2 regions of the Pseudarthrobacter sp. CCNWLW217 genome follow, and region 2 is predicted to be linked to the other one. Evidence: riboswitches for the same ligand, from Rfam matches in the RefSeq annotation. Region 2 holds a riboswitch; the other holds the start of a gene.
What was found. Region 2 has a riboswitch for cyclic di-AMP ahead of V9L18_RS15470 (hypothetical protein). Riboswitches for the same ligand answer to the same signal wherever they lie in the genome.
Positions count from the first base shown of each region.

Region 1 (9,300 bases), on a different contig from region 2:
TTGTCGCCCTCTTCCGGAAGTTGCGCCGGAAACCTGAACCCCCCTCGGACGGGTCCTGGCTGCTGCACTAAGTACCGTCCCAGCGCTCATCGCCAAACCAGGCTTGGTTACGCTATCCCCATGCGTGACCTCGTCATTCTCGGCACAGCCTCCCAAGTCCCCACGCGGACGCGGAACCATAACGGCTACCTGTTGCGGTGGGACGGCGAGGGCCTGCTCTTTGACCCTGGCGAGGGAACCCAGCGCCAGATGCTCCACGCCGGGGTAGCGGCCAGCCAAATCACACGCATCTGCCTGACCCATGTGCACGGCGACCACTGCTTCGGACTGCCCGGCGTGCTGTCGCGGATGGCCTTGGACGGCGTTGCCCATCCGGTCCACCTGCACTTTCCGGCTTCGGGGGAGGACCTCGTCCGTGCCCTGGTTGCGGTTAGTTCTCCCGGGATTGATTTGCGGCTGTATCCGCACGGCGCCGCGGGAACCGTGGCGCCCGGCCTGGAGGTCCAGCCGCTAAAGCACCGCATCGAAACGTACGGTTACCGGCTCACCGAACCAGATGGCCACACTTTCCTTCCGGATAGGCTGGCCGCGGCAGGAATCAGGGGAGCCGACGTCGGGCGCCTGGAGCGTGAGAGAAGCCTGGGAAACGTCCGTCTTGAGGACGTGACGGTGGCCCGCCCCGGCCAGAAATTCGCCTTTGTGATGGACACCGCCCCTTGCGCGGGCGCGGAGAAACTGGCTGAAGGTGCGGATCTGCTCGTGGCGGAGTCAACATTCAGCAACGACGACGCCGGGCTCGCCAGGGAGTACCGGCACCTCACCGCCGGGCAGGCAGGGGAGTTGGCGGCCAGCGCCGCCGTCGGCACGCTGATCCTGACGCACTTCTCCTCGCGGTATGGCGATGACGTCACGCTCCTCGCCCGGCAGGCCCGGGACCGTGCCGGCGGGGCTGCCGTCATTGCCGCCCATGACCTGGACCGGATCGCCTTCCCTAAACGCCGGCAACCGCACTAAACAACAACCCCCGCAACGTCCGGCGCCCCTTGCCCGTCGCCTGACATCGGAGGAGGATGTTTGGGCATCCCAGGAGGCTCCCATGATCCAGCTTGGCAAGTTTGAGAAGTATCTGATCGAGGAATTCTTCGACGATTACCGTGCCGGGGACATGACCCACCGCACGTTTACCCGCCGCGTCGCTTTCATCACCGGAAGCATGGCAGCGACCTCGGCCGCAATGTTGCTCGTGGGCTGCACCCCCGAAGAAGTCCCGCGGAGCACCGACCCCATGCCCACCCCCTCTCCAACGTCCTCGGCGGCAGGCAAGGGCACCGCGGCCGCCGGTGCCGTCCCCGGAGCCAAGAGCCCGCTCTCCGTTCCCGAGGGAACAACAGGGCTGACGACGTCGACAATCACCTTCCCTTCCAGCGGCACCGACATCAGGGGCTACCTTGCCCGGCCCGACGGGGGAGCGGCCGGTCCTGCAGTGCTGGTCTGCCACGAGAACCGCGGACTCACCCCGCACATCCAGGACGTTGCCCGGCGGTTCGCCAAAGCCGGCTACAGTGCGCTGGCCCTGGACCTGCTCAGCAGGGAGGGCGGGACTGCGGGGATGGATGCCGACGCGGTACCTGGTGCGCTGACGGGCGCCGGCGCCAAACGCCACGTGGCCGATTTCGCCGCGGCCTTTGACTACCTGGCGTCACAGGACTTCGTGGACCCGGCGAGGATCGCCATGAACGGTTACTGCTTCGGTGGCGGAATCACGTGGCAGGCGTCGACGGAGCTCAGCGGGCTCGCAGCCACGGCCGCTTTCTACGGCCCGGCACCGGACCTCAACAAAGTCCCAGCCATCAAGGCAGCGGTCTTCGGCGTCTATGCCGAGCGGGACCAGCGGATCACGGGGGCCATGCCGGCACTGAAGGACGCGTTGGCGGCCAACAACATCACACACCAGTTGACCGTTTACCCGGGCGTGGACCACGCCTTCCACAACGACACCGGTGAACGGTACAACGAGGCCCAGGCAACGGCGGCCTGGAACGACACGTTGGCGTGGTTCAAGCAGCACGTCTGACGCGCGGCGTCACCCGATGGGATGGCCGTGGTGGCACGTGGTTTGCCCGTCCGGTATCTCATGTCCCTGGATGCAGGTCACAGTGGGCGGCTGGGGAAGGTCATGGGCGAGGAAGAAGAGACTGCTCCGCCCGTGTTCAAAACCTGCATCCTCCCTCTTCAGCCAGGGCCGGTGGCTGTGTTTGGCTGAATCGGGCGGTTTCTGTTCCTCGTGCTGATGATGCCCGAACGGATTCTTGACCATGGGTACCGCGACCTTCCCATTACCCTGACTGCCTGGGCAGCGATGAACCGGTACGAAAGATTTTACGCCGCCGGTCCCGCCGCAGGCGCGGGTAGTCTTGAAAGATGAGCACCACAACGCCAACAACGCTCACCTTCGATGGCCGCTTCGCCCGGGAGTTCGAGGAGCTTGCTGTACCTTGGCAGGCCGAGGAAGCTCCGTCCCCGCAACTCCTCGTGCTGAACGAGCCGCTGGCCAGCGAACTTGGCCTGGATCCGGCGTTGCTGCGGACCCCGGAGGGGACGCTAATGCTCATCGGCAACCGGGTCCCGGAAGGTGCCACGCCTGTGGCCCAGGCATACGCCGGGCATCAGTTCGGAGGCTATTCGCCACTCTTGGGAGACGGGCGCGCCCTCCTGCTGGGGGAGGTCACGGATATTCACGGGCGCCTCCGCGATGTGCACCTCAAGGGCTCGGGCCGTACCCCGTTCGCCCGTGCCGGTGACGGCCTCGCCGTCGTCGGTCCGATGCTGCGCGAATACCTCGTCAGTGAAGCCATGTATGCCATGGGCATTCCCACCACACGGTCGCTTGCCGTCGTGGCCACGGGACGGCCAGTCCGCCGCGAAACCATGCTTCCCGGGGCTGTGCTGACCCGCGTTGCGAGCAGCCATCTGCGTGTGGGCAGCTTCCAGTTCGCCCGGGTCAACGGCGACACGGAGCTCCTCCGTCGGCTGGCCGACCACGCGATCAGCCGCCATCATCCGGACGCCGCGAAGGCGGACCAGCCCTATCTCGCGCTGTTCGATGCGGTCATCGCCGCCCAGGCGTCCCTGGTGGCCCAGTGGATGCTCGTGGGATTTGTCCACGGGGTAATGAACACGGACAACATGACCATCTCGGGCGAGACCATCGACTATGGACCGTGCGCGTTTATGGATGCCTTCAACCCCGGTGCGGTCTACAGCTCCATCGACGCCGGCGGACGTTACGCCTACGCCAACCAGCCAGTCATCGCTGAATGGAACCTCACCCGGCTGGCCGAGGCGCTTCTGCCCCTGCTCCACGAGGATCAGGAGCAGGCCGTTGCGCTCGCTGTGGAGTCACTGGGCGCGTTCCGGAAGCTGTACAGTACGGCCTGGTCCACCGGGATGAAATCCAAGCTGGGGCTCGGCGCGGAGGCAAGGGACGACGAAGCGGGGCCTCTGGTGAATGACCTGCTCGCAATGCTTGAAGAGGGGCAGGTTGATTACACCTCGTTCCTCCGGGGCCTCGGGTCCGCAGCCCGCGGTACACCCGGCGCAGCCCGTACCATGTTCACGGACCCAGGAGCATTTGACGCGTGGACCAAGAAGTGGCTCGCCCTGGCACCGGACGCAGACATGATGGACCGGGTGAACCCTGTCTACATCCCCAGGAACCACTTGGTGGAAGAAGCCCTGGGCGCCGCTACCGCCGGCGACCTGGACCCGTTCCACCGCCTGGTGGACGTCCTGACGCAGCCGTACACTGAGCGCCCCGGCCTGGAACGCTACGCCGGTCCCGCGCCTGTTGACTTCGGCAGCTACCGGACGTTCTGCGGAACCTGAGCGAACAAAAACGGGGGACGACGGCGACAGGCGGCTGATTGCCGCCCGCCGCCGTCGAACCGGCCGGACTCACGCTACGCGGACGAAGGACGCTCCCGACAACCAGCTGATGGAGTGGACTTCGGTCTTGTAACCGTCCACGCCGCCGCTAACAACCTGGCCATTGCCGGCGTAGACGCCCACGTGGCCGGCGGTGATGACCAGGTCACCGGCTGCAGGGGTGCCCACCACGGTGCCGTACGCGAAGAATTGGGTGGGTGCCAGGTCTCCCACGCTCTTGCCCACCGAGCGCAGTGCCTTCTCCACCATGGCGGTGCAGTCCTGCTGAACGCCGAGCTGCGAATAGGCGGAAGCCAGGATGGCAGCGCCGAGCGAGCCGGACGGTGCCTGCGCCGCCGGGGCGGCAGTGGAAGCCAGCTGGACGCCGGTGTTGGCCGGGGCAGTGGGCGCTGCGGCTGCCTTCGCCACCGGAGCCGGAGCCGGAGCAGTGTAGCCGGCACCCGGGATCTGGATCTGGTCACCGGGGTAGATGATGGTGGTCAGCGACAGGCCGTTCACAGCCAGGACGTCGTTCAGGGCCACGCCGTAGGCGGCGGAAATTGCGCCCAGGGTGTCGCCTGAGACGACCGTGTGGACGGTGGCTGCGGCGGCCGGAGCGGCAGCCGCGGCCGGTGCAACGGCGGCCGGTGCAGGTGCCGGTGCGCTGGTCTGGCCCTGCACATTGACGGTCCCGGACGAGTCCGGGCCGTGGACGCCGGCCTGCGCCGGGGTGCCAACGCTAAAGAGCAGCCCGGACGCGGCAACTGCGGCAAGTGCGGGCCGGCCGAACGTCAGTGCGCGGGCTTTGGCCGAGGAAGACAGGCCAACCAGGACGGTGGGGCGGACAGAAGTCGCACGATGGCGTGCGGCAGTGGAGTTTTTTGACACGGGTAATCGCCTCTCCCATGCCTGCGGGGTGAGCTGTCGGGTTCGGGTCGGAGACACCCGGCCGGTTACGGCTCCGTACGGGACGGAGCGATATCGACTTAACCCCAAGGCTTCGGAACGAAGCCGTGGAAACGTGGTTCCCCCGTCCCTGCCAGTGAAAGTAACTGGGGTCCCGGTTCAGCGGCAGGGTTCGGCATACTGACGGGAATGCCCCGGCTTGAGCCAGGACACCGCTCGACCATAACCTCTGCTCTTTTGGAATGTCACATTCCGGTAACGGAATGTAGGCCAAAAAGCCACCTTATCTTCGGGTGGGGTTCTTCCGTGTGTGGAATGACGTTGCAGGTCAGGCCCCGATAGCGGCATATGCTGCGAAAGCTGGTGCCGCGTGATGGAAATCACGTAACAAAAGAGGCCGTGTGGCATTTTGATCCTCAGATTGAGGCCTGATGCGTGGTAAAAGAGGCCTGCCCTGCGGCTGCTACGGGAGGGATCTCTGCTGGATAACAATGTTGGACCAGCATCCACTAGGCAAGAGTTTCGCCCGGTAAGCTCACCAACTATGTCCCGGTTTGCTCAAAGAATGAGGCTGCCTGCCGTTGCGGGCCTGCTGGCGGTTGTTTTGGCGGCCCCGCTCGCCACGGCGCCTTCGCATGCCGACGACGATACTCCGCCAGGCGGTTACCCTTCCTGGCAGGACGTGCAAAACGCCAAGCAAAGCGAGGCCGGTAAGGCTGCGGAGGTCACCAGGATCAACGAACTGTTGGGTGGGCTGCAGACGCAGGCTGAGGCACTGGGTGGCGCTGCCGTGACGTCCGCTGCCGAATACGCCGCGGCGGACGCAGCGCTCCAGGCTGCCAGCTCAAGGGTTGACGTCCTCACCGCACAGACTGCACGCGCCACGGCGGAACTCGGGCAGTACAAAAAGGAAATCGGCGCCCTGGCAGCCCAGTCGTACAAGACCGGCGGCACCAATATGGGATTCTTCGTAGCCCTCGACGCCGTCCAGACCAACAGCATCCAGGGTCTGAATATCGTGCAGATCGTCAGCGACAAGACCGCGGCCCTGGTGAACAAATCCGCGGCTGCCGAACGGGTCGCCAGGGCCCTCGCCGATCAGGAAAGGGCAGCGAGGATTGAACGCGAACGGCTGTCAGGGGAAGCCAAGAGCAAGCTCGACGCCGCCCAGGCGGCCCAGCAGGCCATGTCGCGGCAGGTTGCGGAGCAGCAGGAGCACAGCCAGGAACTGACCGCGCAGCTGGCATCCCTCAAGGGCACCACTGCCGCCGTCGAAGGGGAGTTCCGGCAGGGCCAGGCGGCTTTGGCTGCCTACGAGACCGCGCAGGCAGCTAAACGCGCCGCAGCGCAGGAGCAGGCCCGCCAACAGGCCGAGGCGGCGGCCAAGGCCGCGGCCCTGGCCGCCGCCCAGAAGCCGGTAAATCCAGGGCCCGCCGCACCGGCCGGCCCAGCTGCTCCGGCGGAGCCGGCGCCGGCTCCGCCTCCCGCCCCTGGTCCGACGCCGAGCCCGCCGCCCGTCGTCGTCCCTTCCGTTCCTGGCGGTGCCGTCAACGACCCCGCCGGAGCTAAGAGTTACGCTTCGGGCCGGCTGTCCGCCTATGGCTGGGGCCAGGACCAGTTCCTGTGCCTGGCGCAGCTGTGGACCAAGGAATCCAACTGGCTGACCACGGCCACCAACCCCTACTCCGGCGCTTACGGGATCGCCCAGGCGCTGCCCGCCGGGAAGTACGCCAGCGCCGGCAGCGACTGGCTCACCAATTACCGGACGCAGGTCGAGTGGGGCCTCGGGTACATCCGGGACCGTTACACGTCTCCGTGCGGGGCCTGGAACCACTCCGTCCAATACAACTGGTACTGACCCGGCCGGGCGCTGACGCGAAGGCTAGGCGGAGTCCGGTGCTGGTTTGGCAAATTCGGCGGCGCTGACGAATTCAATGCCGACGAAGGCCTGGTCGCCGTCCACCCAGGAGTCATGCCCCGGTGGAATGGTGTAGGAATCACCCGCGGCGTCAAACGGATTACCAGGTGGCATCTGAGGCGCTTACGAGTGACAGCATGCTCCGTTGAGTGCCACTTGTCGAGTCCTGCGAAGGTGCCGCGGCGTAGGCTTTTCCCATGGCTGACTTTGAGCGGTTCCGGATCCTGCTGGAGGAAGAGCGTGCGCGAAAGCTTGCCCTGCTTCCGGCGCTGCGGGCCGACATTTCCTCAGCCAATGCTGCACGCCAGGACTCCAACGTCGACGACGAACACGACCCCGAGGGTGCCACCATCGCCTTCGAGCTGTCCCAGGCCTCGGCCTTGCTACAACAGAGCAGCTCGGGCCTGGCTCAGGTGGAAGCTGCCCTGCAACGAGTTGCCGATGGCACCTACGGCGTGTGCGAGGTATGTGGCGTGCCTATCGCCGAGGGCCGCCTGGAGGCCAGGCCATGGACCCCCTATTGCCTGGAGCATGCCTCCACCGGGCGCCGCTGACGGTAGCCGTGAACCAGACAGTCCTGGATGCCGCGGACTTCATTGATGCCACGCTGCAGAACGAAGGAGCCTGGTACCGGGCGGACGAGGTGGCGTCCCGGATGGGCGGTGCCCTGGGCTCCTATGGTGCGTCGGTGGGGGCGGTCCGGGGAACCGTCCGCGACGCCGGACGGAAGTTCAAGGACCTTGGCCACGATGACGTGGTGGCCTTGGCCTCACTGCTCTGGGGTCAACCAGGTCCCGGCAGGAAGCCCGTCTATGAGCGTCGCCTCGCCGCTGTGGTGCTGCTGCAGTCCCGGGTGGCCATGCTGCTGCACACGGACCTGACCAGGCTCGAGGGCTTTATCAGATCCGCGCACAGCGGTGAGCTGGTAATCCCGCTGATCACCGACGTTGTAGTCCCGCTCCTGAAGGTGCTGGACGGACCTGGCCGGCAGCGCGCCGGCGTCGTGATCACGCGCTGGAGCCAGGACCCCGATGGCTGGATCCGCCACGCAGCATCCCTGACCGCAGAAGTAGCCTGAAACACCTGAGAGAAGGAGACGGAGATGAGCGATCCCTACGACCTCGAGCGTTTTGTCGAGGCTCAAGACCACGGCGGCACCTACAGCCGGGCCTTGGACGAATTGCAGCTGGGCAGGAAGACGGGCCACTGGATGTGGTTCATCTTCCCGCAGATTGCCGGGCTCGGCAGCAGCCCCACGTCGGTTAGGTACGCCATCAATTCGCTGGAAGAAGCGCAGGCCTACTTGAAGCATGATGTCCTGGGCCCGCGGCTGCTGGAGTCCGCAGCCGCCATCGACACCCACGCCGGCCGCTCGGCCACGGACATCCTCGGCGGCATCGACGCCAGGAAGCTGCACTCTTCGATGACACTGTTCCTGCGTGCCGCGCCGGGGGAGACCATCTTCAAGACCGTGCTGGCCGACTTCTTCGACGGGCAGCCGGACCCCGCCACCGACTCCCTTCTGGCGGCTGACAGGGACTGACCGGGCGGACGGACTCTCCCGACCTCCGGGTCAGTCCTTCCGCACCTCCACGAGTTCCACCTGCTGCAGGAGGCCACCGTCAACCACCGCAGTCATGTACGTGCAGACCGGCTGGCGCCGGCGGTCCGTCGGCGAACCGGGATTGAGCAGGCGCAACCCGCGCGGGGTAGTGGTATCCCACGGTATGTGGCTGTGCCCGAAGACCAACACGTCGGCGTCCGGATAGTGCGACTCCGCGCGTTCGCTACGCCCCTTGGCCGGGCCGGTCTCATGCACCATGGCAAACTGCACGCCTTCCAGTGTGACGGCCACCGTTTCCGGAAGCCGCCGGCGGAGTTCCGGCCCGTCGTTGTTGCCGTACACCCCTATGAGGCGCCGGCTTCGCCGCTCAAATTGGTCCAGCAGTTCTGCTGTTACCCAGTCTCCGGCATGGAGCACCACGTCGGCGCTTTCGACGGCGGCCCAGACCTGCGCAGGCAGGTCCCGGGCGCGGTGGGGAACATGGGTGTCGGAGACGAGTACGAGGTGCAGCGGCATGACTGAATCCTGCCACGTTGCCCGGCGCCGGTGGGGTTCGTGGATCCGCGCATTCCCGTCGTTCAGGGTGACATGACCGAGGCTGTCGCGGGCGAGAACTTTGCGTTGGCGTTCCTGGTGTTCAACACCATCGCGAACCTCCTGACCCAGGACCACCAGGTCCGGTGTTTCCAGAATGCCGCCCACCCCACCGCTACATCTGGCCCAGCGAACTCGACCTGATGGCGCAGTTGGCAGGATTTAGGCTGGAATCCAGGTGGGCGGACTGGGACGGCAGCGAATTCGCCGCGGATTCCCGCAGCCACGTCTCGGTGTACCGGCTCACCGACACCTGAGGTCCAAAATGTACCCTGTTACGGCCTGCTGTTGAGTCGTACTCTGGGGCTGGGAGGTGATTGCCATGGAGGCAGCTCAGGGTGACAGGATCATCGTCAGGGGAAGGACCGTCGGGTCGACCGACCGGCACGGTGTC
Region 1 covers NZ_JBBCBT010000014.1:15,814-25,113, reverse strand. The annotation lists gene V9L18_RS15930 (hypothetical protein) at 1-71, shown strand, start outside; gene V9L18_RS15925 (ribonuclease Z) at 121-1,014, shown strand; gene V9L18_RS15920 (dienelactone hydrolase family protein) at 1,097-2,074, shown strand; gene V9L18_RS15915 (protein adenylyltransferase SelO) at 2,422-3,885, shown strand; gene V9L18_RS15910 (C40 family peptidase) at 3,955-4,812, opposite strand; cyclic di-AMP (ydaO/yuaA leader) riboswitch at 4,816-5,017, opposite strand; gene V9L18_RS15905 (lytic transglycosylase domain-containing protein) at 5,396-6,688, shown strand; gene V9L18_RS15900 (hypothetical protein) at 6,713-6,862, opposite strand; gene V9L18_RS15895 (TraR/DksA family transcriptional regulator) at 6,946-7,302, shown strand; gene V9L18_RS15890 (DNA alkylation repair protein) at 7,257-7,826, shown strand; gene V9L18_RS15885 (DUF1810 domain-containing protein) at 7,851-8,291, shown strand; gene V9L18_RS15880 (metallophosphoesterase family protein) at 8,322-8,828, opposite strand; partial or broken gene V9L18_RS15875 (SAM-dependent methyltransferase) at 8,871-9,163, shown strand; gene V9L18_RS15870 (DUF1918 domain-containing protein) at 9,229-9,300, shown strand, end outside.
Region 1: another riboswitch for cyclic di-AMP. It lies ahead of V9L18_RS15910 (C40 family peptidase); the one in region 2 lies ahead of V9L18_RS15470 (hypothetical protein).

Region 2 (9,300 bases):
CTGCCACGCAGTTCGAGCTGCTCCGGTACCTCATGGAGAACCCCAGGCGCGTCATCAGCAAGGCGCAAATCCTGGACCGCGTCTGGAACTACGACTTTGGCGGGCAGGCCAACATTGTGGAGCTCTACATCTCGTACCTGCGCAAGAAGGTCGATGCCGTGCATCCGCCCATGATCCACACGGTGCGCGGCGCCGGATACGTCATCAAACCGGCGGACTAGGCCATGCCCTCACTGCCTGCAGTGGCGCCCACGCATGGCCGGAGCTGGCTGAAGCCCTCCACCTGGCATCTGCGTACACGCCTTGTACTGGTTGCCATGGCCCTGCTGGTGGCCATCTGCGGCGCCGTTGGCCTCTTCAGCTACGCTTCCATGGACTCGTTCCTTACACGCCAGCTCGACGAACAGCTCAGCCAGGCTGCCTCCCGGTCCAACGACCCCGGCCGGCCGCCGCTGGGCGGCTTCAACGGCAGGCCGGACCCGCTGGATTCCCGTGGGCAAAGCGTGGGTACGCTCAACGCCCGGATCCTGAATGGGCAGGTCAACAGCGCCGGATTCCTGGCCTCCGATACCACGCGTTCTCCCCTGTCCGCTGAGGACAAGGAGATCCTGCTGGCCCTCCAGAAGGATTCCCGCCCTGTGGACCGGACGCTCTCCAATGGCGAGTACCGGCTGATTGCAGTGGCAACGAACTACGGTGATGTCCTGGTGACCGGGCTCCCGCTCGCCGGCAAGGAAAGCACCCTCACCTCCCTGGTGTGGACCTTCGTTTTTGTTTCCCTTGGAGGGCTGGTCTTGATTGGCCTGGCCGGGACTATCCTCATCCGGCGCACCATGCAGCCGCTGGAGCAGCTTTCCGAGGTGGCCACACGCGTCTCGCGGCTCCCGCTGGACGCCGGCGAGGTGGCACTCGCGGTGCGCGTCCCGCCGTCGAACTCCAACCCCGGAACCGAGGTGGGCAGCGTGGGGCATGCGCTGAACCTCATGCTCGACAACGTGGCCAACGCGCTGCAGGCCCGGCAGCAAAGCGAGACCAAGGTACGGCAATTCGTTGCCGACGCGTCCCACGAACTGCGCACTCCGCTCACCGCCATCCGCGGTTACACGGAGCTAATGCGGATGACCGAGAACTTCACTCCGGATGGCCGGAAATCGCTGGCCCGGGTTCAGAACCAGTCCGAGCGCATGACCACACTGGTGGAAGACCTGCTCCTGCTCGCCAGGCTGGACGAGGGCCAGCCGTTGAAACTCAGTGAGGTGGATCTGACGCAGCTGGTGATCGAAACCGTCAGCGACGAAAAAATCATCGCACCCGGCCACAACTGGCATCTTGAGCTTCCGGACGAGCCGCTTGCGGTCAATGCCGATGCGTCGCAGCTGCGCCAGGCGTTGGTGAACCTGCTGTCCAACGCCCGCAAACACACTGCTCCGGGCACAACGGTCACCACGGCCGTGATGAGGTCCGACGACGGCAGTGCCGTGGTGACAGTAACGGACGACGGCGCCGGCATCCCGCCGGAATTCGTGGACCACGTTTTTGCCCGGTTTGCCCGCGCAGACGCGGCACGGACTGGATCTTCACGGTCCTCCGGCGCGGCGGCTTCGGAAGGCTCCAGCGGGCTTGGGCTGTCCATTGTGCAGTCCATTGTGGAGGCCCACGGCGGCAACGTGGAAGTGAACTCCCGGCCGGGTCGGACCCAGTTCACGTTGCGCCTGCCGGCGATCAACGGCTCATAGCAAGGCAACGCACCGGCGTCGTGATCTCTGTTACCAAAATGTGACTTAAGCGTCGCGCTCCTGTAGCGTCGATGGGGTGCGGTTCCCTTTGAGCCGCATATCCGGATGACGCCAAGCTCTGCCGCTTCCCGGATTCCGCTTGACCAGGCAGAGGCGGGGGACCCAGAGTCCCGGGCACTTAACTGCCCTTGGGGTGAAGCCAGCACGTGATCTTTCCGTGTGGCCGGATGCCCTCATCCGAACCCGACAGCTAACTCCGCAGGTGTGAGAGGCGATCCATCATGTCTGAATTCAAGGTACAAGCGCGCCCAGAGCGCGGTGCACATAAAGTCAACGGCCGTGGCAAGACCACGGCGCAACACACAAAAGCTTCGTCCCTGGGCAAGCGTGCAGCCGTTTTCGGTGCGGCCTGCGCCCTCCTCATCGGGGTCGGCGCAGCAGGCCAGGCTTCCGAATCCATGACTCCGGTGGCGGTCAGCGGGACCCAGTCCTCGGCGGCAGAGCTTGAATCCAACTTGAGGCTGGAAAAGGCCGAGATGCGGGCCAACCCGGCCCCTGAACCAGCTCCGGCCGACATCAGCGTTGCCCCGCAGGCCGCCGAACCGGCACCAGCACCGGCACCCGCACCAGCACCGGCACCCGCACCGGCCCCCGCCCCTGAGCCCGCACCGGCCCCCGTCGTCGCCGTCAACGATCCGGCCGGGGCCCAGGCCTATGCGGCGAGCCAGCTTGGCAGCTATGGCTGGTCAGCCGACCAGATGCAGTGCCTGCAGACGTTGTGGACCAAGGAATCTGATTGGACCACCACGGCCACCAACGCGAGCAGCGGCGCGTACGGCATTGTCCAGTCGCTGCCCGCCGAGAAGATGGCGAGCGCCGGGGCGGACTACCTCACCAACTACCGCACGCAGATCAACTGGGGCCTGAACTACATCCAGGAGCGCTACCAGTCGCCGTGCGGCGCGCTGAATTTCCACTTGTCGAACAACTGGTACTAAGCCGGTAATTGCGGCTTCCGCCATCCGAAGCAGCAGGCCCTGAATCCCCCGGTTCAGGGCCTGCTGCTTTTTGGCGTTGTATGTTCGCGGGGGCCGGACTTCCCTGACCTGCGGCTCCGGGCCATACTGGGGCCATGAAATTCACCACGACTATCCTGGGCAGCGGCAACAAAGCTGGTATTGAGGTTCCGGAGGAGGTTGTGACTGCCCTGGGCGCAGGCAAGCGCCCGCCGGTAGTGGTAACCATCAACGGCAAGAGCTACCGGAGCAGCATCGCGGTGATGGGCGGGCAGAGCCTGGTTGGGGTGAGCACCGCCAACCGGGAATTCACCGGCGTAGAGGCTGGCGACACTGTTGAAGTGGATCTGGAACTCGACACGCAGCCCCGGATCATTGAAGTCCCGGATGACCTGGCCGCAGCCATGGCCGCCGAACCGGATGCCCAGGCGTTCTATGCCACCCTGAACTACAGCGCGCAGCGACGTTATGTGGAGCCGCTCGGGGATGCCAAAACGGAGGAAACCAGGGCGAGGCGGATCGCGAAGGTCGTAGCCGACCTCAAAGCCGGAAAGAAATAATCCGCCGACCTGCGGCGTCCGTTTCCACCGAGGCCGTGACCGCGGTGTAATCCGGGATATGGAGCACTCCCGCCGGTAATTCGCCCGTGTTTGGGCCCACCGCCACGGTCCGGATGCCCGCAGCCACTCCGGCCGCGATTCCAGCCGGGGCATCCTCAAAGACCACGGCATCCTCCGGCTCCACGCCCAGCAAACCGGCAGCGGTCAGGTAGCCTTCCGGATGCGGCTTGCCGCGCGTCACGAGGTCAGCCGTCACGGCAACGGCAGGCATGGCCAGTCCAGCGGCATCCATGCGGATGTCAGCCAGGATCCGGTCCGCCGACGTCACCAGGGCCACGGCCTCCGCGGGCAGGCTCCGGAGCAGTTCGGAGGCACCGGGCAGCGCAACGATGCCGGCAGTCCGCACCCGTTCCATGGCACCAAGTTCTGCAGTGAGCGCAACGATGTCGGCACCGGCAGGCGCGAACCGGCGCACGGTATCGCCTGCCTGGACGCCGTGGGAGGTGCGCAGGATCTCGGCGATGTCCAGGCCGTAGCGGGCGGCGAACTCGCCCCACACCTGCTCCACGACCGCTGTGGAGTCCACCAGCGTGCCGTCCATGTCAAAGAGGACGGCGCGGCAGGTCAGTGTTCGTGTGGCGGCAGGAATGGGCAGGGTCATGAACCCCATTTTGCCTTACGTATTGCTTGAGGCGCCGCGCCCCGGGATGTACTGCACGGCCCACTTGTTCCCGTCCGGGTCCGCAAAGTACACGAAATGTCCCCAGTCCTGGATGTCGATATCACTCACGTCCACGCCGTTGCCCTTGAGGTGGTCATGGGCGGCTTGGATGTCATCGACGACGATTTGCAGGTTTGGTGCGCTGCCCGGAGGGGCATCGGTGAGCCCTTCGCCGATGCTGATCGAGCAGGCCGAGCCGGGCGGCGTCAGTTGGACGAAGCGGATGGAATCGCTGGGCCGCTCGTCGAAATCCGCGTTGAACCCCACTTTGTTGACATAGAAGTCCTTGGCGCGGTCGACGTCGGAGACGGGTACAAAAACGAGTTCAAGTTTCCAGTCCATCCGCACAGGCTAACGGGCCGATGCTGAATCCGGAACCCCGTAACCCCTGGCCAGAGCTGTCCGGCCGCTGAGGGGTCCTCTCGCCCCGCCCGGGCTATCCCGCGATCCCGTAAAGGCGGTCGCCGGCGTCGCCCAGTCCGGGGACGATGTACGACTTCTCGTTGAGCTTTTCGTCGATGGACGCCAGGACGATGGTCACGTTGGCGTCGGACAGTTCCTCCTCCAGCTTGGCCAGCCCTTCAGGGGCGGCCAGCAGGCAGATGCAGGTGACGTCGGAGGCTCCGCGCTTGAACAGGAATTTAATGGCTTCGCGGAGGGTGCCGCCGGTGGCAAGCATGGGGTCCAGGACGAAGATCTGCCGGTCGGTGAGGTTCTCGGGGAGGCGTTCGGCGTACGTGATGATGTCCAGGGTTTCCTCGTCCCGGGCCATGCCCAGGAAACCCACCTCAGCGGTGGGGACCAGCTTGGTCATGCCTTCAAGCATCCCCAGGCCGGCGCGCAGGATGGGAACCACCAAGGGCGTGGGCTTGGTGAAGGCTGTGCCCACCGTGGTGCTCACGGGTGTCTCGATGGTCACCGGCTGGGTGCGGACATCGCGGGTGGCCTCGTAAGCCAGGAGCGTCACCAGCTCTTCCGTCAACTGCCGGAAGACGGGGGACGGGGTGTTTTTGTCCCTCAGGACAGTGAGCTTATGGGCGACCAGCGGGTGGTCCACAACGAGAGTGCGCATGCGTCAAAACTACCATCCGGGCATGGCGCCCCCGGGCCGGGAATCAGCTCGTGTGATCGTCCCGGAGGACGGGGTGCTCGAACGTTGGCGCCGGGCCCACGTGCTCGTGTTTGCGGGTCAGATGGAACAGCCGGTGGGCCAGGATCACCATGCCCACCCAGGCCAGGCCCAGGAACCACCCGGCCATCACGTCCGTCAGCCAGTGATGGCCCAGGAACACCCGGCTCAGGCCCATCGCGATGATAAAAACCGCCCCGGCAGTGATGGCTGTGATCCGCGCCCAAAGGATCTCGAATTGCAGGCACATGATGTACACCAGGACGCCGATCACCACGGTGGTGTTGAGGGTATGGCCGCTGGGGAATGACGGCGAGGTCTCGTACGGCGGGACGGCTTCGGCGTGGTCCGGGCGGGTACGTCCCACCAGCCGTTTGCCGATAGTGGTTGCGAACGTGGAAACGGCCGCAGCTCCGCCCACCAGGATAATGGGCCGCCAGGTCCTGCTCAGGAAGGTAAGCCAGGCTGTGAGGATGCTGGCCAGGATGGGCATGCCGATGCCGCCGCCGATGTTGGTGAAGGCCGTTACCCCTGCGTCGAGTTCCGGGCTACGCAGGTTCTGTGCCAGTTCCAGCGCGGGCAGGTCCAGGGATGCCAGGCCTTGGTCGTCCACGACGTCGTCGTACACCTCGGCTCCCAGCAGTGCCATGATGACGACCAACGCGCCGCCCACCAACAACGTGATCCACAGCGCGGCATACGGCTTGAACCATTGGCCCAGGCGTTCCCTCAGGGTGTCCATGTCCACGGTGCCTCCCCGGCGTCGATGCTTTGCAAGGCTGGATATCCCTCGAAACTATCATTGAGCCATGGTCGCCGCAGAAAAAACCCACCACGAGTGGATGGGTCTTGCCTTGGACGAAGCCCGGCGCGCGCTTGCTACTGAGGATGTGCCCATCGGTGCCGTGGTGATAGGGCCCGACGGCGCGGTGCTCGGGGCCGGCCGGAACCAGCGGGAGGAACTGGGAGACCCCACTGCCCACGCGGAGGTGGTGGCCATCCGGGAAGCTGCCGAACGGTTGCGTGCGCGCTCGAAGCTGGGCGGGGGCACTGGGGACGGCTGGAGGCTGGAGGACTGCACGCTTGTGGTCACGCTGGAGCCGTGCGCCATGTGCGCCGGCGCCGTGGTGCTGGCAAGGATTCCGCGGGTGGTATTTGGCGCTTGGGATGAGAAGGCCGGCGCGGCAGGCTCAGTCTTTGACGTTCTCCGCGAGCGCCGCCTCAACCATTGGGTGGAGGTGTACGGCGGTGTCAGGGAAGAGGAATGCGGCGTACTTCTCCGGGATTTCTTCGCCGCGCACCGGAGCCGCGCCTAGGCGTCCAGGCCTGCGGCGTCCAGGGCGTCGATCCGGTCCTGGCGGGAGGCAGGCGAGTCGAGGCTGAAGGAGCGGAAATCGCCCAGTTCATCCCGGATCCAGGCCTCAACTTCGGCGATGCGCTGGGTCGCCGCCGGTGTGGGGCCGTCAAAGAGCCAGTACGCGATCCGCGCCTTTCCGGGATCGTATTGCCACAATCCGATGATCCGGCCGCGGTCAAGGATGGGGTGGTCGGGGAGGTCGGCCTGAAGCGCCAGGGTGGAGCCGAGTAGTTGCTTGTCCTTATCCTGTTCGGCAATCATGTCCGCGGAGTTCCGCCGGAGCAGCACGAGGGAGTCTGTGCCTGCGAGCAATTGGATCTGTTCCTCCGCCGGTGCGTCGAAAGCAGCGAGGCGTTCGACGTCGTCGGGCAGCATCCACAGCACCTCGCCGTCCGCCGCAGGAACCTCCACAGCTCCGACGGCTGCGAGCCCTGCCTTCGTGTGCGCCATCGTGAACCCCGTGAACCATTGCGACTGTTTAAATGTGGCGCCGCCGGTCCATTCGAGATAGCGCTCCAGGAGGAGGGCGCGGGCTTCGTCGTCGTTCATGGAGGTGGGCGGTAAGCCCCACAGCGTGTAGGCGTACCTTTGCTGATCGAGGCGTCCGTTGACCGGCACCCGCCGGATCCTGCCGTCCGCCTGCAGGAGGCCCAGGGCCGTGGGCAGGGTGGTTGCGGCGCCCTTCTTTTTGCCTTCTTCACCGAGGTTCCTGACCGAATCTCCCAGCAGATCCTTGAGCTGTTTGGGATCCAAAGGGCCTCCGGCCTCGGCCAGCGCGTGAAGGATCTGCTCCTCCAAAAGTGTGATTTCGCCGCGCTCGACACCCATCCTGGCGAGGACGCGAAAGGGTGCAACCGCGGCGTCCCTACCGATTTGGAGACCCCAGCCGAAGTCCTCGTGGCCCAGGACATAAGTGCAACCGCGGGCGGCGGGCAGCTCGTGGATCTTCAGGGAGAGGACGTCGGCGTCAGCCTGTTCGCGGCTGGTTCCGGCGCGGGCAAAGAGAGTGAGGTAGGGGTTGGCACCGCCCACGGAGCGCGCCCAGCCTGCCGTGGCTAACACGTCGGAGGCTTCCGCGCCCAGGAGTGTGCCATCGAGGCCTTGTCTGTGCCAGGCCCAGGCGCGCAACAATTCAGGAGTGAGCAGTTCCGGTGCCGGGGCTTGCGGGCTGAGGCTGGCGGCGGAGGACACGTGCGTGGTCATGCCTCATTGTGCACCGCTGGTACCAGCTGCGATAGGCGTTTTGTCAGCGGATCCGCTCGAGGTACTCAATCACGATGCGGGCGGTGGCGTCCCATTGGGGCAACCTGTCCCGGGCGGCCAGGGCCTCGGCGCGCCACCTGCTGCGGAGCCCAGGTTCCGCCAGCCAACGCCGGATCACGGCCGAGAGCATGGCCGGATGGCTGGTGTCTGGACCGGGAAGCTCGACGGCTGTTCCAGGCAGGGCGCGAGCTTCATTTCCGGGTTTCCCGTTCCGTTTGGAGGCCAGGCCCAGCGCCTCGACAGCGCCGGTCCCCTCCCGAACGATAACCGGAATCCCATGCGCCAGGGATTCAGTGACCACGAGCCCGAACGTTTCAGCCCGCGACACCAGCAGGCTGAGGTCTGCGCGATTCCATTCGTTTTCCAGTGTCTGCCCGGCGAGCTGACCGGTTAACCGCACCCGCTCTTCCATTCCTTGGGAGGCAATGGCGGTCCTGACCAGCGCTGCATAGCCGGGGTCGGCGTCGTCCGCTCCCACCAGGGAGGCCGTCCAGGCGAGGTCTTGGAGCCCGGCGAGTGCGGCCACGGTCAACAACTGGTCCTTATTGGGGAGAAGCGCCGCCACCGCAACGATGTGGGGCGGGTCGGAACCAGCTGCCACTGGGGCGGCGTCGGTCCCCGGGAGGGCCACCCGGCTGGAGGCGATCCCGTATCTGTCTTTGATGGCGTCCGCAGCCCACGAACTGGTGCAGATGACGCCGGAAGCCGCGCGCAGAGCCCGCTGTTCGCCGTCCGCATGGCTGATCGAGGGCATATGCAGCAGGACGAAAACGTGCTGGCCGGCCGCGGCGGCGTATTCGATTTCATCGGGCACGCCGCAGGCGACGAGGCCGTCCACAATGCTGATCGTGGCCGCCTCGATTTCCGTTTTTGGCTCCCAAGCGCCCACAAGGCTGCCCAGCCGGCGCCGTTCCTTGGCGCTGGAGTCCGGCCAGGAACCGTCCACGGCCAGGATTTCGACGTCGACGCCTTGGGCCCTCATGGCATCGGCGAGCTTCGCGTTGTAGACATTGCCGCCCGAATTGTGGTGGATATTGGCGGGGACAAGGAACCGGACGTCCACGGAAGTCAGTCGGTCAGGTCCAGCGAGTACGTGGCCCAGGCATCCGGGTTTTCACGCAAGGTGACGTCGATTCCCGTGAGTTCACGGCCGTCGTCGCTGTCTTTAAGCTTCTTGGCAGCGGCCTGGGCGATGTATTCGGCGAGTGCTTCGGTGGTGGTGAGCTTGCCCTCGAAGTCCGGGTGCTCGTCCAGGTTGCGATAGTTGAGGCCGGCCAGCACGTCCTCGATCATGCCGCCGGCAGCCCCGATGTCCAGGACAATTGCGTCCTTGTTCAGTGCACGACGGCGGAACGCCACCTCGGCCACGAAGGTTGCCCCGTGAAGTGCCTGGGCAGGCCCGAAGGCCTCACGGGGAAGGCTGTGGGCGATCATAAAGTGGCGGCGGACGGTCAGGCTGAACACTGGCTACCTCTAGTCTTTGGGGCTGGTTTTGGCAGGGCTGGTTGCTGCGGGGCT
Region 2 covers NZ_JBBCBT010000013.1:58,936-68,235, reverse strand. The annotation lists gene V9L18_RS15480 (response regulator transcription factor) at 1-221, shown strand, start outside; gene V9L18_RS15475 (sensor histidine kinase) at 225-1,736, shown strand; cyclic di-AMP (ydaO/yuaA leader) riboswitch at 1,853-2,012, shown strand; gene V9L18_RS15470 (hypothetical protein) at 2,018-2,734, shown strand; gene V9L18_RS15465 (YdeI/OmpD-associated family protein) at 2,869-3,312, shown strand; gene V9L18_RS15460 (HAD-IA family hydrolase) at 3,293-3,982, opposite strand; gene V9L18_RS15455 (glyoxalase superfamily protein) at 3,989-4,375, opposite strand; gene upp (uracil phosphoribosyltransferase) at 4,470-5,105, opposite strand; gene V9L18_RS15445 (phosphatase PAP2 family protein) at 5,149-5,904, opposite strand; gene V9L18_RS15440 (nucleoside deaminase) at 5,972-6,478, shown strand; gene V9L18_RS15435 (DNA glycosylase AlkZ-like family protein) at 6,475-7,722, opposite strand; gene V9L18_RS15430 (glycosyltransferase family 4 protein) at 7,766-8,845, opposite strand; gene V9L18_RS15425 (6-pyruvoyl trahydropterin synthase family protein) at 8,851-9,246, opposite strand; gene V9L18_RS15420 (zinc-dependent alcohol dehydrogenase) at 9,256-9,300, opposite strand, start outside.